Regions from separate parts of the Plantactinospora sp. B6F1 genome, predicted to be linked through region 1. Evidence: predicted binding sites of a transcription regulator. Region 1 holds the regulator's gene; the other holds the start of a gene.
What was found. Region 1 encodes HspR, which represses chaperone genes until heat shock. Its sites were predicted from a motif close to TTGAGTNNNNNNNACTCAA; they were not measured.

Region 1 (15,746 bases):
GACCGCCCCGGCCCGCACGGCTACACCACGGCAGACCTGCACGCCCTGCCCGATGACGGCCGGCGCTACGAGCTGATTGACGGGAGCATCATCGTGTCCCCCTCGGCCACGATCGACCACAACACCATCGCCCGGTGGATAGCAAACATCCTGGAGGATTCCTGTCCTTCTGATGATTACGCTGTCGGCACCGACCAGTCGACCACGGTCGACGCGTACAACGAGCCGCGGCCGGACGTGGTGGTGACCCGGGCGGAGCACCTGCGGCGTACGCCGTTCCCGATCGCCGACGCGCTGCTGGTGGTCGAGGTGGTGTCGCCGACCTCTGCGCTGCGGGACACCGAGACCAAACGGGCGCTCTACGCCCGGGCCGGGGTGCCGGCGTACTGGATCGTGGTGCCCGAGGAGGAGAAGCCGAGCATCTCCCTCGCCGAACTGGTGCTCGACCCGGGAAGCCGGAAATACCGGTACGTCACCCACTACACCACCGAGCCGTTCGCGACCGGGCAGCCGTGGCCGGTCCGGGTGGACCTGCCCGCGCTGACCGCCCGCCGGGCGAAGCTGATGGGCCAGCCGGTCGAGGAAGGCTGACCGGGGGCTATGCCGGGTCCTCGTCCAGGCGCTGCCGGTTCGCCTCGATCCAGGCGTCCAGCGCCGCCGGGTCGTTCGGGTCGACGCCGTCGGCGATGAGCTGGGCCACCGCCGCCGTCGCCGGACTGCGTCGCTCCCCGGTGGTGTAGAGCCGGACGAACTCCGGCACCATCTCCTCGATCGAGCTGTCGGTCTGGGCCGCCGCCTCGGCCGGCAGCCCGCGCAACCGGCCGGCGTACGCCGCCCAGCTCCGGACCACCCTCGGCAGCATCGCGGCGTCGTCCATGTCGAGTACCGCCCGCCGGTGCACCCAGTCGAGCAGCAACAGGCCGGCCACCGCCGGACTCCACCGCAGCGGGTCCGGCTCGGCGAAGGTCGCCGCGTGGTCGAGTACCAGGCTGAGGCAGAAGTGCAGCGAGGCGAGATCGGCCTCGGGTACCTCGGACAGGCCGAACCGGGCGGCCTCGGGCGAGGCGAGGAAGGACCGGACCAACCGGTCCCGCTCGGTCGTGGAGAGCGGCTCGGCCGCGTCGCCGATGACGGCGGTCGGCGCGGGCGGGGGCAGCAGCGCCAGCCGGGCACCGACCAGGGTCCGGTCGGTGGCGAGCGAACCCTGGTCGGGCAGGTCCCCCAACTCGTCGGTGATGTCCAGGTGCCGGGCGACCTCGCCGCGCAGCCGCGCCGGATCCTCCTCCCGGAACCAGGTCAGCGCGTCACCGGCACACATCTGCCGGATCTCGCCGAGGATCCGCTCGGCGGGACCGCCGACGAAGACGTCCTTGGTGATGCCGATGTTGTGGTCGACCAGGGCCACCACCGCGTGCTCCGGGCCACCCGCCGCACTGTCGTCATAGGCGAAGGTGGCGAGGTAGGAGGTTTGGTCGCCGTACACGTCGCCGTAGGCGTAGCTGCCGGTCAGGCGTACCTTGCCGAGCTGGTCGGACCAGGACGGCGCCTGCGCGCCCGGCCGGACCGAGGCGGCGCCGGCGGCGTCCGGCACCAGGGCCGCGAAGACGGTCCGGATCGTGGTCGCGGCGGCGGTACGCCGACGGGACGTCGCGGAGAGGAAGTCGCCCACGAAGTCCCGAACGGCATTGTTGCGATCCTCCTCCGCGATCGCGTAGACGCTGCCCAGCAGTGCGGTGCCGAGCATCTCGGCGTCCAGGGCGCAGTCGAGCTTGGTCACGTCGCGGGCGGCATGCAACACGGCTTCAAAAGGGGTCCGAGGCGAGGCCATGCACCGACCCTACGCCCGCTGGCGCCGGTCCAGCACGAGCAGCGCGCCGGGACCGAGCACGCCGAGCAGCAGCGCCCCCCGACTGGCGAGCAGATCGGCACTGCTCAGCGTGCCGGTGTGCGCCAGGTGGAAGACCAGGTGCACGGTGCCGAAGATCAGCAGCCCGGTCAGCACCACGGCGGTGACCCGACGGTCGTCGAACCAGGCGGCCGCCAGCAACATCACGCCCAGGGTCAGGAACGCCGCCCCGACGTCGGTCATCAAATGGGGGTTGTACGGCGGGTAGCCGGCCGTCCAGGAGAGCCCGAAGCCGGGGAAGTTGTCGAAGAACCAGCGTGGCGCCAGAACGGCCGGCACCCCCCAGCAGACGTGCAGTACGCCGAGCAGCACCAGCCCGCCCCGGACCAGGACCGGCCGCCACCCGCCGATCGGCGACGACCCGCCGCCGGCCGTCGGGGCGCGGCCGGTCATCGGCGGGCCGAGGCCACACCCAGGGCGGACCGTGCCTCGGCGTAGGCCCGCAGCACCTCGCGGACCGGGGTCACCACCAAGCCCCGGGCGGCTTCGGCCACGGCGTCGTGCATCCGGCCCTCGGCGCGCCACCGGGCCCGGCGGGCCGCCCACCTGATCACCGGCTTGACCAGCAGCGAGAGTAGTGCGCCGCAGAGCAGGCCGCCGAGCAGCAGGGCGGTGGGCAGCGGCGCCACCCCGACCATCGGATACTCCAGTTCCGGCAGCCCGAGGGCGCGTACCGCGTAGCCGAGGACCAACCAGCCCAGGCCGATCGCGGCGGCGACGGTGACCAGCCACTGCACCGCGTTGACCAGCCGCCACCAGACCGGCCGGCGCTGCACCCCGAGGTCGGTGGTGGCGACGGCCCGGTCGAGTGCGTCGGGCAGGTCGGCCAGCCGGGAGCGGGCCGCCGCCGTCACCGCCGCCGGCCAGGGATCCGGCAGCGTCGCGCCGGCCCGGTCGGCGACCGCCCGGACGGCCAGCCCGACCGCGGAGCGCTGCGCCGCGGTCGGCTCGGGCACCGAGGTCGCCGCCACCGGCGCGCGCTCGATGCCGAGCAGCCCACCCGGCTCCGGTGCGCGTTCCGGCGCGACGGGCGCCTCGCCGAGGTGCAGCCGGCGGAGCGGGTCGGGGCGTAGGCGTCGCAGGCCCCGGGCCAGCGGCCAGCCGGTCGCCGCCACCGCCCGGTGCCGGTACGCCTGCTCGGTCGCCTCCGCCACGGCCGGTACGCCGGCCGCGGCGGCCAGCGCGTCGATCAGCCGGCGGATCGTCGGCCGGTCCACGTCGTCGTCGGCCCGCCCCGGGGCGACCAGCCCGGCGAGCCCGTCGACGACCGCGTCCGCGTCTCCGGAGAGCCGGCGCAGTGCCGCCTGCCGCTGTGCCACCGCCTGCTCCAGCTGGGCCCGCAGCGGTGCCGTACCGGCGTCGGTCAGCGCCGAGGTGGTGAGTACCGGCACCCCGCTGAGCTGGTCGGCGTCGACCAGCCGGCGCAGGTCGGTGAGGACCCGGGGCAGGTCGTCCGGTGCCAGCCGGTCGGCCTGGTTGAGCACCACCACGGTGACGTCCCGGTGCCGGTGGAACTCGCGCAGGTAGCTGCGGTGCAGCACCCTGTCGGCGTACTTCTGCGGGTCGACCACCCAGACGACGAGGTCGACCAGGCCGAGCAGCCGGTCCACCTCGGAGCGGTGCGACCACTCGACCGAGTCGAAGTCGGGCAGGTCGAGCAGGACCAGGCCGTGCAGGGCCGCCTCGTCCGCCCCGTCCAGCGCGCTCTCCCGGACGAACCGGTGCCGGGGCAGTACGCCGACCCAGTCGAGCAGCCGGGTGGCGTCGTGCAGCGGCCCCCAGACGCAGGCGTGGGTGACCCCGGTGGTCGGCCGGCGTACCCCGACCGGTGACATCTCGAACCGGGCCAGCGAGTTGAACAGGCTGGACTTGCCGCTGCCGGTGGCACCGGCCAGCGCCACCACCGTGTGGTCGCGGGAGAGCGCCAGCCGGGTGCCGGCGCGCTCGATCAGGGTGTGCGCCGCGACCAGCCGTTCGTCGGGCAGGTGGCCGTCGACGACCCCGAGGAACCGGTTGATCGCGTGCAGGCGCTCGACCAGCCGGTCCGGGTCGGCCCGCTGGTCGGAGCGGAACGTGTCCCGGACCCTGCCCAGGATGTCCGTCATCGGGCCGCCTCCGCTCCGGCTGTCTGGTCCGCCCCGTCCCGCGCGGCGTCGACCAGCCGGGCGGCCTCGCGGAGCTGGTCGCCGTGGCCGGCGTCGACCCCGGCGGTCGCGGTGCGGGCCAGGTAGCGGGCCGCCTCCTCCTCGAAGAGTCGGTCGACCATACCGAGCAGCTCCGCCCGGGCCCGGGTGGCCAGGCTGCGGGTGGCCTGGTCGCCGAAGATCGCTTCCAGTACCTTCTGGGCGGCGACGGTGGTGCCGCCGGCCGCCGCCACCTCCAGCCCGGTCGGGATGAACGCGGTGGAGGCGAAGACGGCGATCATCACCGCCAGGCCGGTGGCGTTCACCGCGTACGCCGCGCTGCGGGCCACGAACCGCTTGTCGCCGCCGGAGGTGCGGACCAGCTCCAGTACGCCGCGCTGCCAGTCCCGGACCAGCCGCTCGGCCCGCTCCGGCAGGTCCTCGCCCGGCCGGGACAGCTCGCTGGTGAGCAGCGCGGCGCCGGCCGGATGGGTCTGCCAGGCCGCGGCGGTCTGCTCGGCGGCGGTGGCGGCGGACTCCCGCAGCAGGGTGACGAGCTGCGACTCGATCGCGCTGCGGAGCTGGGCGTTCGGGGCGGGACGGCCGGTCACCGCCGCGACGAGCCGGTCACGGAGCTGGCCGACCCGGGCCTCCAGGGTGCGGAAGAGTTCGCCGGTGCCGACGAACTCCTGCCATCGGGCCAGCACCTCGCCCCGGAGCAGCCGGCCGTCCCGCAGCGCCTCCTCGACACAGCGGCGGGCGCCCCGGTAGGCGCTGCGGACCCGTTCGTCCAGCGCCTGTGCGGCGTTCGCCTGCTGGTCGGCGGCGGTGGCCAGGCTCTCGACGGCCGGGCCGAGCGCGGCGACGGCGCCGTCGAGGGTCTGCCGGATCACCGCCGCCCGGGCCTCCGAGTCGGCGGCGAGCCGGCCGAACCAGGAGCGCAGCGGTTCGGTCAGCCGTCCGGGCAGCAGCCCCTGCCCGTCGACCACCGTCTCCGGGAGTACGAACAGCGGCGCGGCGTCGAGTTGGTGCTCGGCGAGCATCTCGGCCAGGTGCGCGGTCACCTCGTCGGCGGCTGCCGGCGGCACCCGGTCGAGGACGAGCGCGATCGCCGTGCCGCGAAGCCGGGCGGTGCGCAGCAGTTCCCAGGGCACCGCGTCGGCGTACCGGGCGGCGGTGGTGACGAAGAGCCACAGGTCGGCGGCGGCGAGCAGTTGGGCGGCGAGCGCCCGGTTGGCGTCCACCACCGAGTCGATGTCCGGCGCGTCCAGGAAGGCCAGCCCGGCGGGGAGCGCCGGTGCGGTGACCAGGTGCAGGGTGTCCGGCTGATCTCCGGGGCTGGTGGTCCGGGTCAGCCCGGGCAGCAGGTCGCCCTGCCGGAACCACGCCGAGTCGAGCGGGCTGCAGACCAGCACCGGCGAGCGGGTGGTCGGCCGGAGGACGCCGACGCTGCTGACCCGGGCCTGGACCAGGCTGTTGACCAGTGTCGACTTGCCGGCACCGGTCGAGCCGCCGACGACCACCAGCAGCGGCGCGTCGAGCCGGGCGAGTCGGGGCAGTAGGTAGTCGGCGAGCTGGGCCCGCAGCGCGGAGCCGAGCTGACGGGCTTCGTCCGCCCCGGGCAGCGCCAGTGGATAGGCGGTGACGTCGATCGCGCCCCGCAGCCGGGTCAGCGCCCAGCGCAGGTCCGTCCCCGCGTCACCGGCCGTTGGCACCGGCCCTGCGGTGACGGCGGGGTCGTCGGCCGGCGGGCGCCGGAGGGGGCTTTCGGCCTGCTCGCGATCCGCGTCGGCGATGGGGGTTTCCGGGCCGACCAGGGGCGTGCCGAGGCCGGTGGCCGGTTCGCCGTGGGTCGTCACGGGGTAAAGACTGCCCGATCCCTGCAAGACAGACAACAGGCGTGCTCGCCCACGGATCGGTGCGCGGCGCGCCGCCGGTTTCCTGGCCGGCTGTCCGGATACCCACGACCACCGTCGATGGCCTCCCGCGCGGACGGATTCGCGGTGGTGGAAGCCGCGCGGTGGGTTGCGTCGATGTGACTCAAGTCCGACTTTGCGCGTACGGCGGATCGTGGCACTATTGAGTCCGGTCCACTCAACTTGTGGTGGGTGCGCTGCGGGCGGTGCCCGTCACCTGCCTTGTAACGAAGCGAGGAAGCGAAGATGGCACGTGCGGTCGGAATCGACCTCGGCACGACGAATTCCTGCGTCAGCGTTCTCGAAGGCGGTGAGCCCACCGTCATCGCGAACGCCGAGGGCTCGCGGACGACTCCTTCGATCGTCGCGTTCGCCCGCAACGGCGAGGTGCTCGTCGGTGAGGTCGCGAAGCGTCAGGCGGTGACCAACCCGGACCGGACCATCCGGTCGGTCAAGCGGGAGATGGGCACCAACTGGTCCGTCGACATCGACGGCAAGAAGTACACCTCACAGGAGATCTCCGCCCGGACGCTGATGAAGCTCAAGCGGGACGCCGAGGCGTACCTGGGCGAGCGGATCACCGACGCCGTGATCACCGTTCCGGCGTACTTCAGCGACGCGCAGCGGACCGCCACCAAGGAGGCCGGGGAGATCGCCGGCTTCAACGTCCTGCGGATCGTGAACGAGCCGACCGCGGCGGCGCTGGCGTACGGGCTGGACAAGGGCTCCAAGGAGCAGACGGTCCTGGTCTTCGACCTCGGTGGCGGCACCTTCGACGTGTCGCTGCTGGAGCTGGCCGAGGGGGTCATCGAGGTCAAGTCGACCAGCGGTGACAACCTCCTCGGTGGCGACGACTGGGACGAGCGGGTCATCGACCACCTGGTGAAGACCTTCCGTGGCCAGCACGGTGTCGACCTGTCCCAGGACAAGATGGCGATGCAGCGGCTGCGCGAGGCGGCCGAGAAGGCCAAGATCGAGCTTTCCGCCGCCACCACCACCAGCATCAACCTGCCGTACATCACGGCCGGCCCGGCGGGCGGCGACGGTGCCCCGTCGGCACCGCTGCACCTCGACGTGACGCTGACCCGGGCGGAGTTCCAGCGGATGACGCAGGACCTGCTCGACCGCTGCAAGGGCCCGTTCGACCAGGCCATCAAGGACGCCGGGGTGAAGGTCTCCGACGTCGACCACGTGATCCTGGTCGGCGGCTCGACCCGGATGCCGGCCGTCTCCGAGCTGGTCAAGCAGCTCACCGGCCGGGAGCCCAACAAGGGCGTCAACCCGGACGAGGTCGTCGCGGTCGGTGCCGCGCTCCAGGCCGGCGTGCTCAAGGGCGAGGTCAAGGACGTCCTGCTGCTCGACGTCACCCCGCTGTCGCTGGGCATCGAGACCAAGGGCGGCATCTTCACCAAGCTCATCGAGCGCAACACGACCATCCCGACGAAGCGCTCCGAGGTCTTCACCACGGCCGACGACAACCAGCCGTCGGTGCTGATCCAGGTCTTCCAGGGCGAGCGGGACATCGCGGCCTACAACAAGAAGCTCGGCACCTTCGAGCTGACCGGCCTGCCGCCGGCGCCGCGCGGTGTGCCGCAGGTCGAGGTCACCTTCGACATCGACGCGAACGGCATCGTGCACGTCAACGCGAAGGACCTCGGCACCGGCAAGGAGCAGTCGATGACGATCACCGGCGGCTCGGCGCTGCCGAAGGACGACATCGAGCGGATGATGCGGGACGCCCAGGACCACGCCGACGAGGACAAGCGGCGCCGGGACGAGGCGGAGACCCGCAACCAGGCCGAGCAGCTCCAGTGGCAGACCGAGAAGTTCCTCGCCGAGAGCGGGGACAAGCTGCCGGCCGAGCCGCGCGACAAGATCAACGAGGCCCTCGGCGACCTGCGCTCCGCGCTCGGCGGGACCGACCTGGAGAGCGTCAAGTCGGCCCACGAGAAGCTGCTCAAGATCTCCCAGGAGGCCGGCTCGCTGCTCTACGCGCAGCAGCAGGCCGAGCAGGGGCAGCCGGGTGCCGCCGGCGCCGGCCCCGAGGCCGGACCGACCGGTGCCAAGGGTGGCGCCGACGACGTGGTGGACGCGGAGATCGTCGACGAGGACGACAAGAAGTGACGTTCCGCTCCCTGCGTACCCGGCCTGGCCGCAAGCACAACGGATTGAGGTAGTCGAATGACGGACAAGCCACGAGCCGCTGATCCGGAGTCCACCGGATCGGTGCCGGGTGGCTCCGCACCCGCCGACCCCGTCACGGACACGGCCGGCGAGGGCGTCGTCATCCGGAACAACCGGAAGATCAACCTGACCGACGACCAGCCGGGTTCGGCAGCAGCCGACCCGGACGGTACGACCGACGGCTCCACCCTGGCGGCGAAGGATCCGAACCCGGACCCCGAGCCGCCGGGCGACGCCGAGCCGGTCGTGGCCGCCGGAGAGGTCGACGACACCGCGTCGACCGGTGCCGCCGCCTCTGTCGACGACGCGAAGTCGGCCGAGAGCGGACCGGAGGTGGACGACTCGACCACCGATCCGGGTGACCCCACCACCGACGACTCCGGCGCCGAGACCACCGAGCCGGGCCCCCCGGTGGTCGACGACACCGAACTCGCCGAGGTGCTGGCGGCGGATCGACCGTCCGGCACGGACGGACCGGTGGTGGACGCACCGGTCAATCCGGTCGCCGAGGCCGCCGCCGACGCCGACGGGTCCGCCCCGCTCGGCGCCGAGCTGGCCGCGCTCCGGGCCGAGCTGGACGAGCGGGTCAAGGATCTCCAGCGGGTGACCGCGGAGTTCGCCAACTACCGCAAGCGGATGGACCGGGAGCGGTCCAGGGACGCGGACCGGGCCACCCGGGTCGTACTGGCCGCGCTGCTGCCCGTACTCGACGACCTCGACCGGGCCCGCGAGCACGGCGACCTGGTCGGGCCGTTCGGCACGGTGGCAGAACAGTTGATCACGACACTGGGCAAGTTCGGCCTGACCCCGTTCGGCGAGAAGGGCGACCCGTTCGACCCGAACCTGCACGAGGCGGTCGCGCACCAGACCTCAGCCGACGTCACCGAGTCCACCTGCGTCGAGGTGCTGCGCCGGGGCTACCAGGTCAACGACTCGCTGCTGCGGGCCGCGCTGGTCGGGGTGGCCGATCCGGAGCCGGAGTGAGTGCTCCGGTGCCGGAGGAGACCGGGTCGAAGCGAGGTTGAGCCGGTGCGTCGCGGTCGAGGTGCCACCCGTACGCCATCCGTCGGATGGGGTGCGGGCGGCACCTCGACCGCGCCACAGGGGAAGGGGGTGGACGACCGATGAGTTCCAAAGACTGGCTGGAGAAGGACTTCTACGCCGTGCTGGGGGTGGCCAGGTCCGCCTCTCCTGACGAGATCAAGAAGGCCTACCGGAAGCTGGCCAGGGAATCCCACCCGGACCACAACCCGGGTGACACCCAGGCCGAGGAGCGATTCAAGGCCGTCTCCGAGGCGTACGACGTGCTCGCCGACGCGCGCAAGCGCAAGGAGTACGACGAGATGCGCTCGCTCTTCGGGTCGGGCGCGTTTCGGCGCAACGCCCGGGCGGGCGGTGCTGGCGGCTACCCGTTCGACGTCTCGGACCTCTTCGGCGGGGTCGGCCAGCCGGGCGGCGCGGCCGGCGAGGACCGCCGGTTCGGCGGTGCGGGTTTCTCCGACCTGTTCAGTTCGATCTTTTCCGGCGGTGGTCCGACCCGGACCCGCGGCCCGGCCCGGGGCCGGGACGTCGAGGCCGAGGTCATGCTCGACTTCGGCGACGCGGTACGCGGGGTCACGGTGCCGCTGACGCTGCGCGCTCCCGGCGTCTGCGACACCTGCCACGGTGACGGCGCCAAGCCGGGGACGCTGCCCCGGACCTGCCCGCAGTGCCGGGGTGCCGGGGTCGTCACCCGCAACCAGGGCTCGTTCAGCTTCTCCGAGCCGTGCCGCGAGTGCCAGGGCGTCGGCACGATCGTGGACGAGAAGTGCCCGGAGTGCCGGGGTACCGGCGGGGTCACCAAGTCCCGCACGCTCAACGTGCGGTTTCCGGCCGGGGTGGCGGACGGTCAGCGGATCCGGCTTGCCGGCCGGGGTGAGCCGGGCGATCGGGGCGGCCCGCCCGGCGACCTGTTCGTCCTGGTCAAGGTCCGCTCCGACGACATCTTCGGGCGCAGCGGCGACGACCTGACCCTGACCGTGCCGATCACCATCGCCGAGGCGGTGCTCGGGACGGATCTGCGGGTGCCGACGTTGGACTCGTCGGTGACCCTGCGGGTGCCGCCGGGCACGCCGAGCGGCCGTACGCTCCGGGCTCGGGGCAGGGGTGTGTCGAGGCGGGACGGCCAGGCCGGCGATCTGCTGGTGACCGTGGAGATCATGGTTCCCGAGCAGCTCTCGCCGGAGGCCAGGAAGGCGCTGGAGGAGTTCGCCGCGCAAACTCCGGCGGCGGCACGGGAACATCTCGACGCCCGGGTGCGTCGTTTCAACTGAGCTGTTGGCAACGCGGAGGTGATCAAGGTGGCCGAGGATTACGTCGTCGTCTCGGTCGAGCAGGCGTCCGACGCCAAGGTCCTGATGATCTCGGTCGCGGCCCGGATGGCCGGCATGCACCCGCAGACCCTGCGGCAGTACGACCGGATGGGGCTGGTGCAGCCCGGTCGCGCCCCGGGGGGTGGGCGCCGGTACAGCGCCCGCGACGTGGCGCTGCTGCGTGAGGTGCAGCGGCTCAGCCAGGACGACGGTGTCAACCTGGCCGGCATCAAGCGGATCATCGTGCTGGAGCAGATGGTTGACGAGCTCCAGCAGCGGGTCGCCGGTCTACAGGCCGAGCTGGAGGCCGCCTACCGCCGGGTGGCGGAGCTGGAGGCGCTGGGCGGGCTGCCCCGCCGGGACCTGGTGCCCACCAGCCGGCCCTCGACCGCGCTGGTCGTCTGGCGTCCCCGCCGCGGCACCGATCCGTCGGCCTGACGCCGCCCGCCTGATACTCCCCGGCCGTCCCGGATCTCCTGCGAGGTCCGGGACGGCGGCGGGTCTTTCGGAGACCGACGGTTCTCGCATGTCGGGACACGGGCGACCCGATGGCGCTCCGAAACCAATACCCCGGGTGTTTCGCGAACATTACGCCCGAATCTCGGAATCCGTTAGTCTCAGGCTCTGAAACCATTACCCCCGGCCGGCTCGGGAGGCTTCACCGTACGAAGCGGGTGACGTCGGAGTCAGCGGATCCGCCGATCTTCGGATCTTCCGTCGGACGCCTTGGTGAAGGTCATGAAGCGTCATGTCGCTCCCGCCCGGCATGGGTAAGGGGCGGCGGGTCGCCGGGTCGTGTCCGGGTGCCATGCTACGGCGTGGCCCGTGGATACCTGCGGCTTGATCGATGAGAATTGATCAGCGTTTCTTGAAATGTGTATGGTTACAAGATTGTTTAATTGACGACAATCAATGTCATGGCTATGGTGGGCTGCGGGCGCGACCGCATCGCGACGACCGGAAGGAACTACCATGCCCAACGTGATGGCTGTCGGCGGCGTACTCGCGGCATTGTTTGCCTCGACGGTAGCTACCGAGCCCTTGGTGACCCCCGCCGAGGGGATCACCATCAGCGTGGAGACCGTCAACGGCTCGGGGTGCCCGGCGGGGACCGCCCAGGTCAGCACCGCCGCGGACAACACGGCCTTCACGGTCAGCTACAGCGACTACTTCGTCCTGGCCGGCGCCGGGGCGAAGCCGACCGAGTTCAGGAAGAACTGCCAGCTCAACCTGCGAGTGAAGATCCCACAGGGCTTCACCTTCGCGGTGTCCCAGGTGGACCTGCAGGGCTTCGCGTACCTCCAGCGCGGGGCCAGCGGTTCGCAGCACTCCAACTACTACTTCATGGGAAGTTCGTCCAACGCGCAGCAGAGCCACGAATTCACCGGGCCGTACAGTGGCGTGTGGCGGACGTCCGAGCGGGCCTCGACACTGATCTACGCGCCCTGCGGCCAGGAACGCAATCTCAACGTGAACACCGAACTGCGGGTGGATGTCGGGGACTCGGAGAGTGGTACGAGCTTCATGGCGATGGACTCGACCCGCGGCAGTGTGCGCAGCGTCTACCACCTCAGCTGGAGAGAGTGCTGACGCTCTGCCGTAGCAGCGTCCCCCGGGGCGGTCCGCTAAGTTAGCGCGAAGGGCCCCCGAGTCGGCCGATGGAATGGTGAATGTCCATCGAGCTGATTCGGGGGCCCTTGTGCTTTTCGGTGTCGCTCCTCGTCCTAGCACTCTTCCCGCCGTTGTGCATTCAGGTATAAGACATTGACGAACATCAATAAATAGAGTTAGGGTACAAGTGCGCGCGCGACATTATCGGCACGATCGGGAGGGAACCCATGATCAGTGTGCTGGCCATTGGCAGTCTCGTTGCTTCGATGCTCGGCGGCGCGATTGTCATCCCGACGGATCCGCCCGTGGAGCCTCCGGCAGAGAAGATTGTCATCGAGGTCATTACCATCAATGGTTCGGGTTGTCCGGCCGGGACCGCGGCCGTCGCGGTCGCCCCCGACAACACCGCCTTCACGGTGACCTACAGCGACTATCTCGCCCAGGTCGGCGTGGGGGCGCGGCCGACCGACTCGCGGAAGAACTGCCAGCTGGCCCTGCAGGTGCACGTCCCGGAGGGCTTCACCTACGCAATCCTCCAGGCGGACTACCGCGGCTACGCCTACCTGGAGAACGGTGCGACCGCGGTGGCTCGGGCGAACTACTACTTCCAGGGCTCCTCGCCGACGACGTACCGGAGCCACTCGTTCAGCGGCCCGCTGAACGACAGCTGGCAGACGACGGACACCGAGGAACTGACCTCGGTGAGCTACGCGCCCTGCGGTGAGATGCGCTTCCTCAACATCAACACCGAGCTGCGGGTGAACGTCGGCACGTCCAACCCGGCGACCACCACCAGCTTCATGGCGATGGACTCGACGGACGGCGCTATCAACACCATCTACCACTTTGCATGGAAGAAGTGCGAAGAGGCCTGACGTGGGCCCTCCGGGTTGGGGTGCCGGATTCCTGTTCCGGCACCCCGGCCCTGGAGGGCGGGGGCCCGCCCGGTCGGCCTGTCGGGCCGGTGCGGGAACCGGTGAAGAGGGTCATCCAAGTTAATGGATGAAGTTCGATACATCGCGCGGGCAACGGCTCGCGCGACGATGACCGAAGGGAGCCCCGGAAAATGTTGCACACGTTAGTCATCGGCAGTCTGGCGGCGTCGTTAATGGGCTTGCCGGTACTCGACGACCCCGTACCGACCACCAACCCACCCGCCGAGCGCATCACCGTCGAGATCCAGACGGTCAACGGGTCGGGCTGCCGGCTCGGCACGGCGGCGGTCGCCACGGCGCCGGACAACACCGCGTTCACGGTGACGTACAGCGACTACCTCGCCCAGGCCGGCGCGGGCACGCTGCCGACCGACTTCCGGAAGAACTGCCAGCTGGTCCTCCAGGTGAACGTCCCGGGTGGCTTCACGTACGCGATCGGACAGGCCGACTACCGCGGCTTCGCCCATCTCGAACGCGGCGCCAGCGGCATGCAACGGGCGAGCTACTACATCCAGGGCACGTCGGCGACGGCGAGCGCGACGCACAACATCGCCGGTCCGATCAGTGACAGCTGGCAGACGACCGACGTCACGGACGTGGCCGAGCTGGTCTACGCCCCCTGTGGTGAGGTGCGGCTGTTCAACATCAACACGGAGCTGCGGGTGATGCGGGGCACGTCGGACCCGAAGACGACCAGCTTCATGATGATGGACTCCACCGACGGCAGTGTCAGTACCACCTACCACTTCAACTGGATGCGGTGCGAGTAGGCCTCGCCGGGACCGGGTCCCGGCGCGCCCGAAACAGGTCGGCATCCACGCACACCGGTACGACGACCGTCGTCCGGGGTAGCGACGATTCAAGCGAAGAACCCGGCTGGCGCTCGTGGAGAGGTACTTCGAGCGCCAGCTCTTCCTGGTCGATCCCGGTCGACGGCCCCGCCTGGCCCGCCCGAGGATCACCGCTGCGGGAGTCCGCCCGGCCCACCACCGGTTTCCGGCCCGCGGGGCCGGTGAGATCAGTAACCTGACTGATGGTGCGAGTCCCGCGGACGCGGTCCTCCGGTACGCAGGTCAGGTCCCGTGCACCGCGCCGGCACCGCAGGTGGCCGGTGGTCCGGGGTCCACGGGGGGTCCCGGCCCACCGATCGCCGTCGACCGGTCGGGTGCCCGGGGCAGCGTCAACGGTCGGATGCCCGGGTCAGCTCAGCCGGCGAGCCTGCCGGACCAGGCCGCCCTCGCACCAGTCGCGGTAGTCGAACAGCTGCGGCCTCGCCTGGAGCATCCGGGTGTTGTGCGCCCAGATGGCCATCGGCTCGTCGCCGAGCCGCTCCGCCTGCTCGACCAGCTTCCGCAGCCGCCGCTTCGGATGGGCCCGGAACTTGGTCCGGATGCCGTCCGCCGCATAGATGTAGAGGCAGTGCAGCGCGAACCGGCGGGCCGGACACGACTGGTCCATCGCCAGATCGAAGAGTGTGCCGATCAGTCGGTCGCCGGAGACCAGCAGGTCCCAGTCCTTCGGCATGGTGTGCAGCGGGACCGAGTCCGGCTCGTAGGCCCAGGCTCGAAGCTCGGCGGGAGACGGGTCCACCGGGTTGGCAAAGCCCCGGAACGCGGAGTCCTGCACGCTCAACGGGCCGCCTTTCCGCTCGCGCGGCTGCCGGGCACCCGGCCCCCGCAAGACCTTGGCTACTGCGGCGACACGGTAACGCGCTGTTGCCAGCCTGCGAAAGGGCCGTCACGTGCTATTTCATCAACCCGTTACGCCGTGGTGGAACCGGCGCATCGGTGATCCCGCCATGTGGGTCGCGGACCCCACCGCGCCCCGGTTCACTCCGGAGCCGGTGCCGGTGCCGGGCCACCGGCGGCGGCCCGGCGTAGCCACCGCTTGAACCAGGCGAGATCGGGCAGCCGGGCCAACATCGGCCCGGTCACCACGGTGATCAGCACGTACGCGGTGGCCAGCGGGCCGAGTTGCGGATTGACCACGCTGGTGGCGACGGCCAGCCCGGCGATGACGATGGAGAATTCGCCGCGCGGCGCCAGCGCCACACCGGCCCGCCACCGACCCGGCAGCCCGATGCCGACCCGCTTCGCCGCCAGGTAACCGGTCAACACCTTGGTGGCCATGGTGACCACGGCCAGTGCCAGCGCCGGCAACAGCACCGGAGGTATCGCCCGGGGATCGGTGTTCAGGCCGAAGAACACGAAGAAGACGGCGGCGAAGAGGTCGCGCAGCGGCGAGAGCAACTCCGTCGCGTTGTGTGCCACCGGCCCGGAGAGCGCGATGCCGACCAGGAACGCGCCGACCGCCGCCGACACCTGGAGCCCGGCCGCGATGCCGGCGACCAGGAGGGTCAGGCCGAGCACGCCGAGCAGCAGTGCCTCCGGGTCCCGGGCGGAGAGCAGCCGGGAGATGAGGTTGCCGTACCGGATCGCCACCACCAGCACCAGGACCACGGTGAAGACCGCGATGGTCAGTGCGATGCCGCCACCGAGCAGGCTCTGCCCACTGAGGATCGCGGTGACCAGCGGCAGGTAGAGCGCCATCGCGAGGTCCTCGATCACCAGCACCGACAGGATGACCGGAGTCTCCCGGTTACCGACCCGGCCGAGGTCGGCCAGCACCTTGGCGATGACTCCGGACGAGGAGACCCAGGTGACCCCGGCCAGTACGACCGCGCCGATCCAGCCCCAGCCGAGCAGCAACCCGAAGGCCGC
Region 2 (15,746 bases), 140 kb from region 1:
GGACTGTCGTGCGGGATCCCGAGACCCTGGGCGATGGTGTCGGCGGTCTTGAAGCCGATCCCCCAGACGTCGGCGGCCAGCCGGTACGGCTCGTTGCGGACGACCGAGATGGACCCGTCGCCGTACTTCTTGTAGATGCGCACGGCCAGCGAGGTGGAGACGCCGACGCCCTGGAGGAAGACCATCACCTCCTTGATGGACTGCTGCTCCACCCAGGCGGCGGCGATCAGCTTCGTCCGCTTCGGGCCGAGCCCGGGGACCTCGACCAGCCGCCCGACCTCCTCCTCGATGACCCGCAGCGTGTCCACGCCGAAGTGCGCGACGATCCGCTCGGCCATCTTCGGGCCGATCCCCTTGATCAGGCCGGAGCCGAGGTACCGCTCGATGCCCTGGACCGTGGCCGGCAGCACGGTGGTGTACGACCGCACCTCGAACTGCCGCCCGTACTTCGGGTGGGTGCTCCACCGCCCGACCAGCCGTACGCTCTCGCCGGGCTGCACCCCGAGCAGCGAGCCGACCACGGTGAGCAGGTCTGGTCCGGTCCGCTCGGTGGCGAACCGGGCGATGGTGTAGCCGGTCTCCTCGTTGGCGTAGGTGATCCGTTCCAGCACCGCCTCCAGCACCACCCCGCCCGGCTGCTGCTCGGCCTGCCGTCCGGCCGTCGCCCCCTGCCGTCCGGCCGTCGCCTGCCGTCCGGTGGCGGTCGCCTGCCGCTCGGCGGTCGTCACCTGCTGTCCGGTCACCCGAGCATCATGGCGCACACCTGCGTCACTGGTTGCTCGGTGCTCGACCGCCACCCCTGACCCGCTGGTCCCGACGGTCGCCGCCTCGGTCGATCCGTGCCCCTCGCGGGGCGGCCGGGCTTAGCGTGAGGCCATGGACGACGGGGAGCGGGCGCTGGTGATCGACGGCGAACTGCACGACCTGCTGGTCATGCTCGCCAACAGCCGCAACGAGACGGTCGGCGAGACGGCGGCCCGACTGATCGAGGCGGAGTTCGACCGGATCAACCCGGGGATGCTGGACGACATCCGCCGACCCGGCGCGGCGATCAAACGTCTCTACGCGGCAACCGGTCGGCCGGTGCCACCGGCCTTCCAGCAGATGGTCGACCGTGAGTTCGGTGGCGCAGCCGGGCTGCGCGAACTCGACGAAACCGGCGAACTGCACCGCATCTAGCGCCCTCCGGTGAACCCGACCGCCGGGTAGCGGGGCGGGTGATGCTCCCGTTGTCGCGGCGGGCCGGGTAAGAATGGCCGCGATGATCGAGGCCATCGAACTGACGAAGCAGTACGGGCGGGTCCGGGCCGTGGACGATGTGACGTTCCGCGCCGTACCGGGCCGGGTGACCGGATTCCTCGGGCTGAACGGCTCGGGCAAGACCACCACCCTGCGGATGCTACTCGGACTGAGCCGGCCGACCGCCGGCCGAGCACTGATCAACAAGCGGCGGTTCCGCGACCTGGCCCACCCGGCGCGGCAGGTCGGTGCCGTCCTCGAACAGGGCATCAGTCATCCCGGCCAGACCGGCCGGGCGCACCTGGTCACCCAGGCCGTCCTGGCCGGCGCCGGCCGGTCCCGGGTCGACGACCTGCTTGAGTACGTCGGCCTGGCGCGCGCCGCCGACCAGCGCACCGGCGACTACTCGCTCGGGATGCGGCAGCGGCTCGCGGTGGCGACCGCGTTGCTGGGCAGCCCGCCGGTGCTGATCCTGGACGAGCCGGCGAACGGACTCGACCCGGAGGGGATCGCCTGGCTGCGCGGGCTGCTGCGCGACCACGCCCGGGCGGGCGGCACAGTGCTGATCTCCAGTCACCTGCTCGCCGAGCTGGCCCAGCTCATCGACGACGTGGTGATCATCGCCAAGGGCCGGGTCAGGTGCGTGGCCCCGCTCGCCGAACTGTACGGCGACGGCGCCCACCGGCTGCGGGTCCGGGGCCGTGATCCCCACCGGCTGTGGCGGGCGTTCGAGCGGGCCGGCGGCCGGGTCAGCTCGAACGGGTACGCGCTGGAGGTGGTGGGCCTCTCCCCGGAGGAGGTGGGCGAGCTCGCCTTCGAGGCGCGGGTACCGATCTACGAGCTGAGCAGCGACGCCCCGAACCTCGAACAGATCTTCCTCGACCTGGCAACCGCCTGATGATCGCACTGCTCCGCAGCGAGCTGTACCGGACGGCCACCATCCGGTCGAGCTGGATCTCGATCGCCGTGTTCAGCGGGCTGGGCGCGTTCTTCGGCACGGTGAACGTCGACGCCTGGGCGTTGCTGGCCGGGATGGGCGCGTTCGGGCTCGCCGTACTGGGGGTGACCCAGCACTTCCAGCACCGTACCGCCGTACTGCTCTATCTGGCCCGCCCGAACCGGCTGCTGACCCTGCTCGGGCAACTGGTGGCCAGTGTGGTCGTGGCGGTCGGTTTCGCCGCCGTCAGCGGGGTGACCGTGCTGGCCAAGGGCGACCTGACGCAGTACCGCGACACCCTCACCCTGGTGCCGGTGATGGCGGTCTTCGGCGCCGCCAACGCGGTGGTGGTACGCCGCCCCACCTGGCTCTTGCTCGGGTACGCCGGCTGGTTCGTCTTCGTCGAGGGGCTGCTCGGCCGGCTGACCGCCCCGCTGCCGTTCTCGTCCTTCCTGGCCGCCGGCGGCGGCGACCGCACCGGTCTGCTCATCGCCGCCGCCTGGACCCTGCTCGCCCTGCTCGCCGCCGCCATCACCGTCCACCGCGACATAACCACCGACTGACCGCCGCTCCCCAGCTCTCGTTCCGTCGACCTGGACACCAGAGGCGTTATCCGGTGCTGTTGACGCCTCTGGTGTCCAGGTGAGTGGGACCGGATGCCGGGGGCGCCGGGGCGCTCGGGTCTGGGAGTGCGGTGCGCGGCGCTGGCTGCGTGACCGGGGTGGTGGCGAGCAGGATGCCGTGCCAGCGGTCGAAGACGTCGGCGCGCGGCACCGGCAGGCGTACGCCGCAGGCTTCGAGGAGGGCGCGCAGGGCGGCCCGCCGGTGGGCCAGGGTGATCGGGCACCGCAGGGGCAGCGGTCGGCGTCGACGGAATGGCGTTGGCGCAGGGCGTACGCGATCCGCCACAGGGTCGGCATCGGACAGGCTGGTGGGACGGCTTCACCGCGAACGTCGCCTCGTCCGTCATCGACTGGGTCCGGCTGGAGCGGCGCCATCGCGGCCGCCGGCTGAACCCGCCTCGGCGCCCGCTGCGCCTACTGTGGACGCCGCCGTCGTGGCTCAGCCCTTGAAAGCGCCTTCCATGATGCCCTGGACGAGGCGTCGCCCGACGAAGAAGAAGAGCACCAGCAGCGGCAGCGTGGCCAGGAACGAGCCCGACATGGCCAGGCCGAGGTCGATGTCCCGGCTGCTCTGTAGCGCCTTGATGGCGATCTGCACGGTGTAGTTCTCCGGCGACTTCAGCACGATGAACGGCCAGAGGAAGTCGTTCCAAGAGTAGACGAAGCCGAACAGTCCCAGCACCAGCGCTGCCGGGCGGACCAGCGGGAAGGCGATCCGCCAGAAGATCTGCCAGGTCGTCGCGCCGTCCACCCGGGCGGCGTGCAGCAGGTCGTCGTCCAGGGTGCCGACCATGTGCTGACGCATCCAGAAGATGCCGAACGCGCTCACCAGCCCGGGGACGATCAGGGCTTGCAGGGTGTCCACCCAGTTGAGCTTCGACATGATCAGGTACTGCGGGATGACGGACAATTGGGCCGGCACGGTCATGGTCAGCACGACTATCAGGAACAGCGTGTCGCGGCCCCGGAAGCGCAGCTTGGCGAAGGCGAAGCCGGCGAGCGCGCAGAGCACCGCCTGGCCGACGCCGATCGAGGTGGAGACGACGACGCTGTTCACCAGCGCCTGCACGAACGGCACGATCTCGAAGACCAGGTCCGCCAGATAGAAGAAGTTCCCGCCGGGCACGACGTGTGGCGGCAGGCTGTATGCGGTGGCCGAGTCCGTCGTGGCCACCACGAACATCCAGTACAGCGGGAAGAGGCTGACGAACACCATGGCGCCGAGCAGCGCGTACACCCCGAACGAGATTTGGGTGGCACCCCGTTGCCGCCGGGGCGCCCGCCTGGTGCCGGTCGGGGCGGAGCCACTGCTGGTTGGAGAGGTGGGGTTCATGGGCGCTCCGGGCGGACGCGGGTGACCAGCAGATAGTTGATCGTGGAGAAGAGCACGACCATCACGAAGAGCGCCACGGCGATGGCGGCGCCGTAGCCGAAGTGGAACCGGCCGAAGCCCTGCTCGTAGAGGAACAGGGTGAGCGTCTGGCACTGTCGGGCCGCCCCGCAGGTGAGCCCACCCACCGGGTTGACAAGCAGCGGCTCGGTGAAGATCTGCAACCCGCCGATCGTCGACGTGACGACGGTGAACACGATGATCGGCCGCAGCGACGGGATGGTGATGTGCCGGAACTGCTGCCAGCCGGTGGCGCCGTCCGCGGCGGCGGCCTCGTACAGTTCGCGGGGGACCGCCTGGAGCGAGGCCAGGTAGAGCAGCGTGTTGTAGCCGGTCCACCGCCAGGCGACCATGACCGCGATCATGAGGTGGCTGCCCCACACCGACGCGGTGAAGTCGACGTGCGCGAAGCCCAGCAGCTCCAGGAACCAGTTGAGCATGCCGTAGTCGCGGTCGAAGAGCTGGGCGAAGACGATCGTCGTCGCCGCGACCGAGGTGACGTACGGGACGAGCACCGCCATCCGGAAGAACGTCGCCGCGCGCAGCCGTACGTGGTTGAGCAGGTGGGCCAGGCCGAGCGCGATCAGCAACTGCGGGACGGTCGACAGCACCCAGATGCTGAACGTGTTGCGCAGCGCGCCCCAGAACCTCGGGTCCTGCACGAGCTGGGAGAAGTTGGCCAGCCCCACGAAGTGCCGCTCGCCGATCGGGTCCCAGTCGAACAGCGCGACATAGAAGGTGAACAGCAGCGGGAAGAGGCCGAAGACGAGGAAGAGCAGGAAGAACGGCGCCACGAAGGCGTACGGCGCGAGCCGCTCGCGTAGGCCCTGCTGGATGTGCCGGTACCGGCTGGGTCGGGCGGTGGTCTTCGGGACCGGGGCCGGGCTGAGCGTGGTGGTCACAGGTCACCTTCCCGACGTGCGGCGGCCGGGTCGGCGCCGGCCGCCGCACATCAGTCGTCCGTTCAGCCGCGCAGGGCGTTCCTGACGTTGTTCAGCGCGGTGTTCCACGCCTCGGCGGGGGCGACCTTGCCCTGCTCGACGCTGGTCAGGGTGTTCAGCAGTTCGGTACCGATGGTGGCGTCGTCGGGGCCGATGTAGAACGGCTTGATGTTCACGACGGACTGGGTGTAGATCTTGCCGATCGGTGCGTTGGAGAAGAACGGCTCAGCCCGGCCGACGAGCTGCGGATCCGTGTAGACCGACGGTGTCGTCGGCAGGTTCCCCTTCGTCAGGAAGTTCTCCAGTTGACCGGCCGGCGACTGCATCTCGGCTATGTAGTTCCAGGCCGCCTTCGGGTTCTTCGCCCGCTTGGGGATGGCCAGGTAGCTTCCGCCCCAGTTTCCCGACCCGCCGGGGACGGTGGCGATGTCCCACTTGCCGGCGGTGTCGGGGGCGTTGGTACGGATGGCGTTGAGCATCCAGGCCGGCGCGGACACGACCGCGAAGTCGCCCTTGCCCATGCCCGCGGTCCAGCCGGTCGAGAACGAGGACTGCTTGGCGGAGATGCCCGCCGCGGAGACCTTGAGCGTCAGGTCGAACGCCGCCTTGACCTGTGGGTTCTTGTCGTACGACAGTTGGCGGTTCGCGTCGTAGTAGCGCTCCGTGCCCTGGTTGACCGCCTGGAAGAAGATGCTCGTCGGCGTGTTGTCCAGGAACGCCTTACCGGTGGCCCGGACGTACTGCTTGCCGACCTCCGTGAACGCGTCCCAGGTCGGCCACAGCTTGGAGACCTGCTCCCGGTCGGTGGGCAGACCGGCGGCCTTGAAAAGGTCCGTGCGGTACGCGATCGCCATCCCGCCGACATCCGTCGGTATTCCTACGATCTTGCCGTCCTCGGTGGTCGACTGCTTCATCACCCAGTCGAGGTAGTCGCCCTTGATCTTGTCGGCGCCGAGCGTGCTCAGGTCCACGAAGTTCTCCGGGGACTGCATGAACTTCGGCAGGTCGTCACCCTGGATCAGCACGAGGTCGGGCACCTTGCCGCCGGCCAGTGCCGCGGTGAGGGCCTGGGCCGTCTCGGTGGTGGAGCCCACCTCGGTGAGCTTGACGTTGATGTCCGGCTGCTTCTTCTTGTAGTTCTCGACGTCGAGCTTCTGGTTGATCCCGGTGAACGACCAGAACTCGAACGACTTGTCGTCGCCTCCGGACCCTTCCGAACAGCCGCCGGACAGCAGGAGCGTGGCCGCGGCGAAGACGGCGGTGGTGGTGGTGATGACGCGCTTCACGCGGCCTCCAGTCGTGCGCGGTCCGGCTCGAATCTATGAGTTGACATACGTAAATGTCTTTCGTATGACGTGTGAGGGTACTCATGGTCACGAAGCCCGTCAACGACCCCTCCGACGCGGTACTGGCCGGGCGGTGGATCCGCCGGTGGACATCCATCGTTCACGATGAATGTATCGGTGCCGGTACGCCCCGGGCACCATCAGTCGAGAGCGAGGATTCCCGTGCGCAGTCGCCCGTACCGACCGATCCGCCGCTTGGCCCGTACCCTGATCCTGCCCGTCCTCGTCGCCGCCCTGGTGGCCGGCGGCGGCACCGCCGCGCAGGCGGCGGCCGAGGACACCGAGCCGCCCAGCGCACCCGGCGCGATCACGGTGGTAAGCGCCACCGGCACCTCCGTCGAGCTGACCTGGACGCCGTCCAGTGACAACGTAGGGGTGCTGGAATACCACGTCTCACAGATCTTCACCGACGTCGCGATGCTGCACCGGACCACCACCAACAGCATCGTGCTCACCGGGATGCTGCCGTCCCGGACGTACACCTTCGCGGTCTGGGCGGTGGACGCGGCAGGCAACCGCTCGGCGGCGCCGCCGTCGCTGCGCTACACCATGCCGCCCGGGGACGGCCAACCGCCGACCGCACCCACCGGACTCGCCGTGGGGGCGATCGGGGAGACCACCGTCGGGCTGAGCTGGGGTCCGTCCACCGACAACGTGCTGCTCGCCCAGTACGAGGTGCTGTCGCTCACCCCGACCGGCAACACCGTGGTCGGACGGGTCTACCTGATGCCGCCCATCTATCCCAGCACCGGCACGACGATCTCCAGGCTGACGCCCAGGACCACCTACCGGTTTGCGGTGCGGGCCGAGGACGAGGCCGGCAACTACTCGGCGCTGTCCAACGTGGTGACGGTGACCACCGGGCCGGCGCCCACCTGTACGGCCCGGTCCTCGCGCCGGGGGCCGGAGGTCTGGATCTCGGTCCGGAACGTCGGACCGACCCCGGTCGACGGGTGGACGCTGACCTGGGCCCTGCCGGACTCGCAGCGGATCGCCGCGATCTGGAACGCCGCACTGGTCAGCCACACCGGAGGCGTCGTCACCGCCCGGAACCTCGGCTGGAACGCGGTGATCGCGCCGGGCGGCACGGTGACCATCGGGTACCTCGCCAGCGGGAGCTTCCAGCCGGCCGATGTCACTCTGAACGGCCAGCTCTGCCAACCCGGATAGCAGCCTGCTCGGCGACGAGGAGATCGAAGAAAGCCGTCCCGGGCCGCAGGTGCCCGGCTGCCGGCTGCCGGCCGGGTGGAGGGCGCGCCGGAGCGTGCGCGCCCCCCACGACCACTTCGCCGGCGGGCCCGCCGCCGCTCCGGGCAGACTCCCGGATCCGACTGCCGTGCGTCCTATGGCGTCTACCAGCTTTTATCAAGGTAATCGCACCCGTGCCGGTGCTGTCGATTGACAGGACTGCCGATGTATGAAGGATCCCCTCGACCGCCAGCCCCGGCATCCGGATACCTGACCCAACCGGGCGGCACGCTGCCGCGCTGCGGCCGGCGATGATCCGGTCGGCCGGCCGGACCGGCCGTGCTGAGCATTGCTCGGAACGTCGCCGTTTCCGGCGGCGACGTTCGCCGTTCTTCTAGGTAACCGCACAGGTAAACCGCAGCATTGCGGGTGGGGGATCGACAGGGCTGCGGAGACGGCGAGGAGTGGATCATCATGCGGGCGACGGCTCGGTTTACCGGTACGGGGGATGGTTGAGCTGCCACCCGGTGCCGCCGAGATCGTGGCCGACGTGGAGCGGATCGCGGCGCTGCCGGGAGATGTGCGGGACAGGGTGCCGGAACTGCTGCGGGTGCTGCACCGGCTGATGCCGAGCGGCGCATCGATGGTGCACCTGCTCAACCCGGAGCTTCGGGAGTTCCAGGGGCTGGGCGGGTCCGGCTACAGCGAGGTGATCGTGGCCTATATGGGCAGTTCCGAGCATTACCGGGAGATGGAGTTGCTCGGCATGGACCGGGATCGGCCACCGATGCGAGTACGCGACGCGCCCGTGCCACCGGGGGAGCTGCGGTCCTGGGCGGAGCACCTGGAGCCGGCGGGATACCGGGAGGGGATCGGCCTCACCCTGTTCAGCCCGGACGGACGGCACCTCGGACTGATCACCCTGCACACCGACGACCCGGCACAGCCGAGCGACGAGACCAGGGACTTCATCGGGCTGCTCGCCCCAGTCATGGCCGACGCCGTCGACCCGATGCGGTCGATCGCCACGCTGTCGACGATCGTCGCCGACGCCGAATACGGCGTGGTACTGACCCGGGGCGGCAACGTGCTGCCGCTGCCCGGGCTGCCGGACCACCCGCTGCTCCGGGCCGAGGCGCCGGTGTTGGAGGTGGCGGCGGCAGGTCTGCGCGAGGGCCGCGTGCACAACTCGTTCCTGTGCCCGTACCCGGTACCGGACGATCAGGGCCGCCACGTCCGGCTGACCGTGCTGCCCTGCCCGGTCTCGGCACCGGCACACCTGCTCGCGGTGGTGCTGATCTCTCCTGCCGGGGACCTGCGCAGGTTGACACGACGGGAGTTGCAGATCCTCGGCCTGCTCGTCGACGGCTGGTCCAACCAGCGGATAGCCAGCCAGTTGGTGATCACCCAACGGACCGTTGCCGCGCACATAGAACACATCCTGGACAAGATGGATGCTCCGACCCGTACCCTGGCCGCCGTCCGCGCGCTGCGCCTGGGCCTGTACGTTCCGCTGCCCCTCACCCGGATCCGACGCTGACCCGTCAGCATCGTCATACCCGCCTGTCTGTCGACGAAGGTTTCGTGATGACCGCTCCGCCACCGCCCCCGTCGAACGTCCTGCGGGACGTTGCCGAGATCGCCGAGACTCCTGGTCATCACGGCCAGATGGCGGAGGTGCTCGCCCGGGTCCGCCGGGTGGTCCCGGTCCAGGCCGCCTGGCTCGCCCTGCTCGACGACCGGCACCGCCGTTACACCGAGCTCGCCAGCTTCGGCTACGACGGCCGGATCCTCGACTACTTCGGTACCACCCCGATGCTGGACCAGGTCGAGCTGGTCGGGCTGACCAACTCAGCCCTGCCGCAGCGGGCCCAGGAATCGCCGGTACCGCTGAACGAGCTGCCGGTCTGGGCCGACTACTACTTTCCGGCCGGGTTCCGGGCGGGGATGGCGGTCGGGCTGTTCACCCCGGACCGCCGGCACGTCGGGGTGCTCGTCCTCTGTACCGACGACCCCGAGCATCCGACCGAGGCCGAACGGGACCTGGTCGCGGCAATCGCCCGCCCGGTCGCCGCCGCCGTCGACCCGATCCGGTCGCTGGCGGTACTGGCCCAGGTCGTCCGGGACGCCGGGGCGGCGGCGGTGCTGACCCGTGCCGGTGAGGCGCGCCCACTGCCCGGCCTGCCCGGGCACCGGTTGCTGGCCCCGGACTCGGCGCTGCCCGGGATCGCCCTGCACCAGGCGAGCCACTGCGGTGGCTCCGCCTCGTTCCTCTGGCCGACGGACCTCGGGCCGGACCACGACGACCGGTCGGGGTTGCTCCAGGTCACCGTGCTGGGCTGCCCCACCGCGCCGCCGTCGGTGGTCGGGATCCTGGTGCTGTCTCCGCTGCCCGGCGGCCGGTCGGTGCTCACCCGCCGCGAGTTGGTGACGGTCGGTCTGTTGTTGGAGGGCTGGTCCGACGAACACATCGCGGTCGGCCTGGACCTGCCGCTGGGTAGCGTCGCCGAGACCATCGCGCGGGTCGTGGTCGGGCTCGACGCCCCGGACCGGCACACCGCGCTGCTGCGGGCGGCCCGTCAGGGCTGGTTCATCCCGCCTCGTCCCGGCCGTCCTCCGCAGGGCTGAGCAGTCGGACCAACGTGGCCCGGCACGCCCGGGCCGGCCGGGTCGTTCGGCCGAGGAGACCGGCCCGTCGCAGTGGTCTGGGTCACAAGCCGGAACATGGAGCACCGTTTGTTACTTGAGTCGTATTAGCTCAACTAACGATGGCAGGTGTGTGATGGCAACTCTTCCGGTTCTTCCTCTGACCGACGCTGTCCTGCTGCCCGGCATGGTCATCCCGGTGACCCTGGACGCGACCACCCAGGCGGCGGTGGACGCGGCCCGGGCCACGGGCGACAAGAAGCTCCTGGCTGTGCCCCGGGTCGACGGGGAGTATGGATCCATCGGCGTCATCGCCACGATCGAGAAGGTCGGCCGGCTGCCCAGCGGCGAACCCGCCGCCGTGGTGCGCGGTGAGTCCCGGGCCCGGATCGGCTCCGGCGTTCCCGGACCCGGCGCGGCCCTCTGGGTCGAGACCGTCGGAATCACCGAGCCGGCGCCGGCCGGCCGGGCCAAGGAACTCGCCCGGGAGTACCGGGCACTGGTGACGTCGCTGCTGCAGGAGCGCGGCGCCTGGCAGGTGATCGACGCGGTCGAGCGGATGACCGACCTGGCAGAGCTGGCCGACTCCGCCGGCTACGCGCCGTGGCTCACTCTGGAACAGAAGATCGAACTGCTCGCCGCGCCGGACGTGACGGCCCGGCTCGAACTGCTGGTCGGCTGGGTGAAGGCGTACCTGGCCGAGCAGGAGGTCGCCGAGCGGATCAACACCGACGTGCGGGAGGGGCTGGAGAAGTCCCAGCGGGAGTTCCTGCTCCGCCAGCAGCTCGCCGCGATCCGCAAGGAGTTGGGCGAGGACGAGCCGGACGGCTCCGCCGACTACCGCTCCCGGGTCGAGGGCGCCGACCTGCCCGAGAAGGTACGCGAGGCGGCACTGCGCGAGGTCGGCAAGCTGGAGCGGGCCAGCGACGCCTCCCCGGAGGCGGGCTGGATCCGCACCTGGCTGGACACCGTGCTGGAGATGCCGTGGTCCACGCGTACCGAGGACAACACCGACCTTGTGCAGGCCCGGGCGGTACTCGACGCCGACCACGCCGGCCTGGCCGACGTGAAGGACCGGATCCTGGAGTACCTGGCGGTGCGCAACCGGCGCGCGGCCCGCAACCTCCAGGTGGTCGGCGGCCGTGGTTCGGGCGCGGTGCTCGCGCTCGGCGGCCCGCCCGGAGTCGGCAAGACCAGCCTCGGCGAGTCGGTCGCCCGGGCCCTGGGCCGGAAGTTCGTCCGGGTCTCCCTCGGCGGCATCCGGGACGAGGCCGAGATCCGGGGCCACCGCCGGACGTACGTCGGCGCGCTGCCCGGCCGGATCGTCCGGGCGCTGCGCGAGGCGGGCTCGATGAACCCGGTCGTACTGCTCGACGAGGTCGACAAGATCTCGGCGGGGTACGCCGGTGACCCGGCCGCCGCCCTGCTGGAGGTGTTGGACCCGGCGCAGAACCACACCTTCCGGGACCACTACCTGGAGGTCGACCTCGACCTGTCGGACGTGCTCTTCCTGGCCACCGCCAACGTGGTGGAGGCGATCCCCGGTCCGCTGCTGGACCGGATGGAGCTGGTGAGCCTGGACGGCTACACCGAGGACGAGAAGGTCGCGATCGCCCGGGACCACCTGCTGCCCCGGCAGATCGAGCGGGCCGGGCTGACCACCGACGAGGTGAGCGTCTCCGACGCCGCGCTGGGCCGGATCGCCGCCGAGCACACCCGCGAGGCGGGGGTCCGCCAGCTCGAACGCGCGCTGGCGAAGATCCTCCGCAAGGTCGCGGTCGGGCTGGCCTCGACCGACGCCCCGGTACGGGTCGACACCGACAACCTGACCAGTTACCTGGGGCGGCCGAAGTTCACGCCGGAGTCGGCGGAGCGGACGGCGGTGCCCGGGGTGGCGACCGGGCTGGCGGTGACCGGTGCCGGTGGTGACGTGCTGTTCATCGAGGCGACCAGCATGGAGGGCGAGCCGGGGCTGACCCTGACCGGGCAGCTCGGCGACGTGATGAAGGAGTCGGCGCACATCGCGCTCTCGTACCTCCGGTCGAACGGCCGGGCGTTGGGGCTGGACCCGAACACGCTGGCCGGGCGGCGGATCCACCTGCACGTACCGGCGGGCGCGGTGCCGAAGGACGGTCCAAGTGCCGGCATCACCATGGTCACCGCGCTGGCCTCGCTGGCGGGCGGTCGGCCGGTACGCCCGGAGTTCGGCATGACCGGTGAGGTCACCCTCTCCGGTCGGGTGTTGCCGATCGGCGGGGTGAAGCAGAAGCTGCTCGCCGCGCACCGGGCGGGACTGACCGAGGTGGTCATCCCGGCTCGGAACGAACCGGACCTGGACGACCTGCCCACCGAGGTGCGGGAGGCACTGACCGTGCACACCCTGGCCGACGTGGCGGACGTACTGGCGCTGGCCCTGCGGCCGGCGGACGAGCCGGACCTGCTCGACGGCGCCGAGGGGCCGGCGCTCGCCGCCGCCTGACCCCGACCGCCGACCGACCCGGCCACTGACCGACCCGACCACCGATTGATCCGAACACCGACCGACCCGACCGACGGCGGGCCGTCCGCGACGCGCGGGCGGCCCGCCGGGCGTTGACCTCGACATTGCTTGAGGTCGTACTGTCGGTGGGCGCCGGTAGGGTCCCGGCGATTCAATCTTCACGGGGGTCACCAGCGATGGACATGGAAGTCACGGCGTGGAACTCGCTGTATCACGCGATGCACGCCCAGCAGGACAAGCGGCCGTTCTCCAGGGCCACACTCCGCCGCATCACCGGCTTCGCCCGGCCACACCGCCGGCGACTGACCCTCTATCTGCTGCTCAGCGTGGTGATGGCGGTGCTCGCGGTGGCCACGCCGGTGCTGGCGGGCCGGGTGGTCGACGGCATCGTCGGCGGGAAGAGCACCGACCTGGTGGTCGGGCTCGCCGTACTGATCGGGGTCGTCGCGCTGGCCGAGGCCGGTCTCGCGCTGCTGACCCGCTATCTCTCGGCGAGCATCGGCGAAGGGCTGATCCTCGACCTGCGTACCGCGGTCTTCGACCACGTGCAGAAGATGCCGGTCGCCTTCTTCACCCGGACCCGCACCGGCGCCCTGGTGAGCCGGCTCAACAACGACGTGATCGGCGCGCAGCGGGCGTTCTCCGACACCCTCTCCGGGGTGGTCGGCAATCTCGTCACGCTGCTGCTCACCCTGGTCGTGATGGTCGGGATCTCCTGGCGGATCACCCTGCTCGCGCTCGTCCTGCTGCCGGTCTTCGTGCTGCCCGCCCGCCGGATGGGCACCCGGCTGGCCCGGCTGGAACGCGAGGCCGCCAACCACAACGCCACGATGGGCACCCAGATGACCGAGCGGTTCTCCGCGCCCGGGGCCACCCTGGTCAAGCTCTTCGGCCGGCCCGCGCAGGAGTCGGCCGAGTTCGCGCTCCGGGCCCGCCGGGTCCGCGACATCGGGGTACGCACCGCGATGGTCCAGTCGGTCTTCATCACCGCGCTCACCCTGGTCTCGGCGCTGGCACTCTCCCTGGTGTACGGCCTCGGCGGCCTCTACGCGCTGCGCGGCCAACTGGAGCCGGGCGCGGTGGTCGCGCTCGCCCTGCTGCTGACCCGGCTCTACGCCCCGCTGACCGCGCTGGCCAGCGCCCGGGTCGAGGTGATGAGCGCGCTGGTCAGCTTCGAGCGGGTCTTCGAGATCCTCGACCTCAAGCCGCTGATCACCGAGAAGCCCGACGCGCGCCGGGTGCCGGACGGACCGGTCTCGGTCGAGCTGGACGGGGTGACATTCGGCTACCCGTCGGCGGAGAAGGTCTCGCTGGCCTCGCTGGAGGAGGTGGCCACCCTGGACACCCGGGGCGGGGTCGACGTGCTGCACGACGTGTCGTTCCGGGTCGAGCCGGGTCAGCTCGTCGCCCTGGTCGGCTCCTCGGGAGCCGGAAAGTCCACCATCGCCCAGCTCGTACCCCGGCTGTACGATGCCGACTCCGGTGCCGTACGCCTGGCGGGCCAGGACGTCCGGGACCTCACCGCCGACTCGATCCGGGACACCCTCGGCCTGGTCACCCAGGACGGGCACCTGTTCCACGACACCATTCGGGCCAACCTGCTGCTGGCCCGACCCGACGCGGCCGAGGAGGAGCTGTGGGACGCGTTGCGCCGGGCCCGGCTCGCCGACCTGATCGAGGGACTACCCGACGGGCTCGACACCGTGGTCGGCGAGCGCGGCTACCGGCTCTCCGGCGGTGAGCGGCAGCGGCTGACCATCGCCCGACTGCTGCTGGCCCGGCCCCGGGTGGTGATCCTGGACGAGGCGACCGCGCACCTCGACTCCACCTCCGAGGCGGCGGTGCAGGCGGCGCTCGGCGAGGCACTGGCCGACCGTACGGCGCTGGTGATCGCGCACCGGCTCTCCACCGTACGGGCCGCCGACCAGATCCTGGTGGTCGAGGAGGGCCGGATCGTGGAGCGCGGTACCCACGACGAGCTGCTCGCCGCCGGTGGCCGCTACGAGGAGCTGTACCGGACCCAGTTCGAGCAGGACGAGCGGCCCCGGACCGAGGAGGCGGAGCTGGTCGCCGGCTGATGCCTGTGGCGGCCTCATCGCCGGGGAGGCGGACGCTGCCTGGGACGGCATGGCAGGGCGGGGCGGCGCGGCCCGACAATGGCGGGGTGACAACCGAACCATCCCGCACCGAGCCACCCCGACCCGCGTCGTCCACCGGCTCGGTACCTGCCCAGCCGGCACCACCGGAGATCACCCCGCCGGTCGTACCGGAGACCGCGCCGGTCCCCGATACCTCACCGGCCCCCGACAGCGCGCCGGTGCCCGATCCGTCACCGGTTCCCGATCCCTCGCCGGAGGCGCAGGCCAGCCCGGCGTCGTCGGCACCGGCGCCGGCCTCGACGGACCCCGCACCCGCCGAACCGGGTGCGAGGTCGTCGGGGGAGAGTTCGGCCAGCCCGACCAAGGTCCGGATCGACACCCCCGGCGCCACCATCGAGATCGAGGCGAACGAGTCGCTGGCCGAGGTCGTGGCGACCGCGCTGCGGCTCTTCCACGAGGCCGGCGGCTGGCCGCAGGTGAACAGCCGATCCGCCGGCTTCGCCCAGGCCGAACGCCGGGAGACCCATCCGGTCCAGCCGAGTTCGATGCCGTACGGGCCCGGGTCATACCCGGTCCAGATGCCGTAGCCGACGGGCTCGGGCGATCAGCCGGCGCGGCCGGACCCAGCCGAGGAAGCGAGCGTACGTCCGGGCCGGGTCCGGCGCCGTGTCCGGGTTGAGCCGGTGCAGGTCCTCGATGGCCGCCTGAAGCACTTCCGCATACCACTCCGCCGTCCGGGATGGCGTGATCGACCCGATTCGCCGACAATCCTCGGATGGGCTACACCCACTACTTCTCGTACTTTCCGCGAAGTGCCGAGTTCCGGGCGGTCTGGCC

Region 2: a site for HspR is predicted at 10,408-10,426, ahead of lon (endopeptidase La). Genes of this name have one in related genera too.

What each region holds. Positions count from the first base shown of each region.
Region 1 covers NZ_JBEEAC010000002.1:375,437-391,182, forward strand. Annotated here, with positions in the region: gene ABNF97_RS04865 (Uma2 family endonuclease) at 1-591, shown strand, start outside; gene ABNF97_RS04870 (glycoside hydrolase family 12 protein) at 599-1,828, opposite strand; gene ABNF97_RS04875 (hypothetical protein) at 1,838-2,299, opposite strand; gene ABNF97_RS04880 (GTPase) at 2,296-4,011, opposite strand; gene ABNF97_RS04885 (ABC transporter) at 4,008-5,888, opposite strand; gene dnaK (molecular chaperone DnaK) at 6,192-8,069, shown strand; gene grpE (nucleotide exchange factor GrpE) at 8,127-9,113, shown strand; gene dnaJ (molecular chaperone DnaJ) at 9,254-10,441, shown strand; gene ABNF97_RS04905 (heat shock protein transcriptional repressor HspR) at 10,526-10,918, shown strand; gene ABNF97_RS04910 (DUF4360 domain-containing protein) at 11,453-12,070, shown strand; gene ABNF97_RS04915 (DUF4360 domain-containing protein) at 12,319-12,966, shown strand; gene ABNF97_RS04920 (DUF4360 domain-containing protein) at 13,158-13,796, shown strand; gene ABNF97_RS04925 (hypothetical protein) at 14,227-14,658, opposite strand; gene ABNF97_RS04930 (cation:proton antiporter domain-containing protein) at 14,856-15,746, opposite strand, start outside.
Region 2 covers NZ_JBEEAC010000002.1:510,787-526,532, forward strand. Annotated here, with positions in the region: gene recD2 (SF1B family DNA helicase RecD2) at 1-626, opposite strand, end outside; gene ABNF97_RS05515 (hypothetical protein) at 877-1,179, shown strand; gene ABNF97_RS05520 (ATP-binding cassette domain-containing protein) at 1,262-2,137, shown strand; gene ABNF97_RS05525 (hypothetical protein) at 2,137-2,739, shown strand; gene ABNF97_RS05530 (carbohydrate ABC transporter permease) at 3,239-4,132, opposite strand; gene ABNF97_RS05535 (carbohydrate ABC transporter permease) at 4,129-5,091, opposite strand; gene ABNF97_RS05540 (ABC transporter substrate-binding protein) at 5,154-6,416, opposite strand; gene ABNF97_RS05545 (cellulose binding domain-containing protein) at 6,639-7,646, shown strand; gene ABNF97_RS05550 (helix-turn-helix transcriptional regulator) at 8,173-9,204, shown strand; gene ABNF97_RS05555 (GAF domain-containing protein) at 9,252-10,292, shown strand; gene lon (endopeptidase La) at 10,447-12,789, shown strand; gene ABNF97_RS05565 (ABC transporter transmembrane domain-containing protein) at 12,987-14,888, shown strand; gene ABNF97_RS05570 (hypothetical protein) at 14,975-15,496, shown strand; gene ABNF97_RS05575 (hypothetical protein) at 15,473-15,622, opposite strand; gene ABNF97_RS05580 (hypothetical protein) at 15,685-15,746, shown strand, end outside.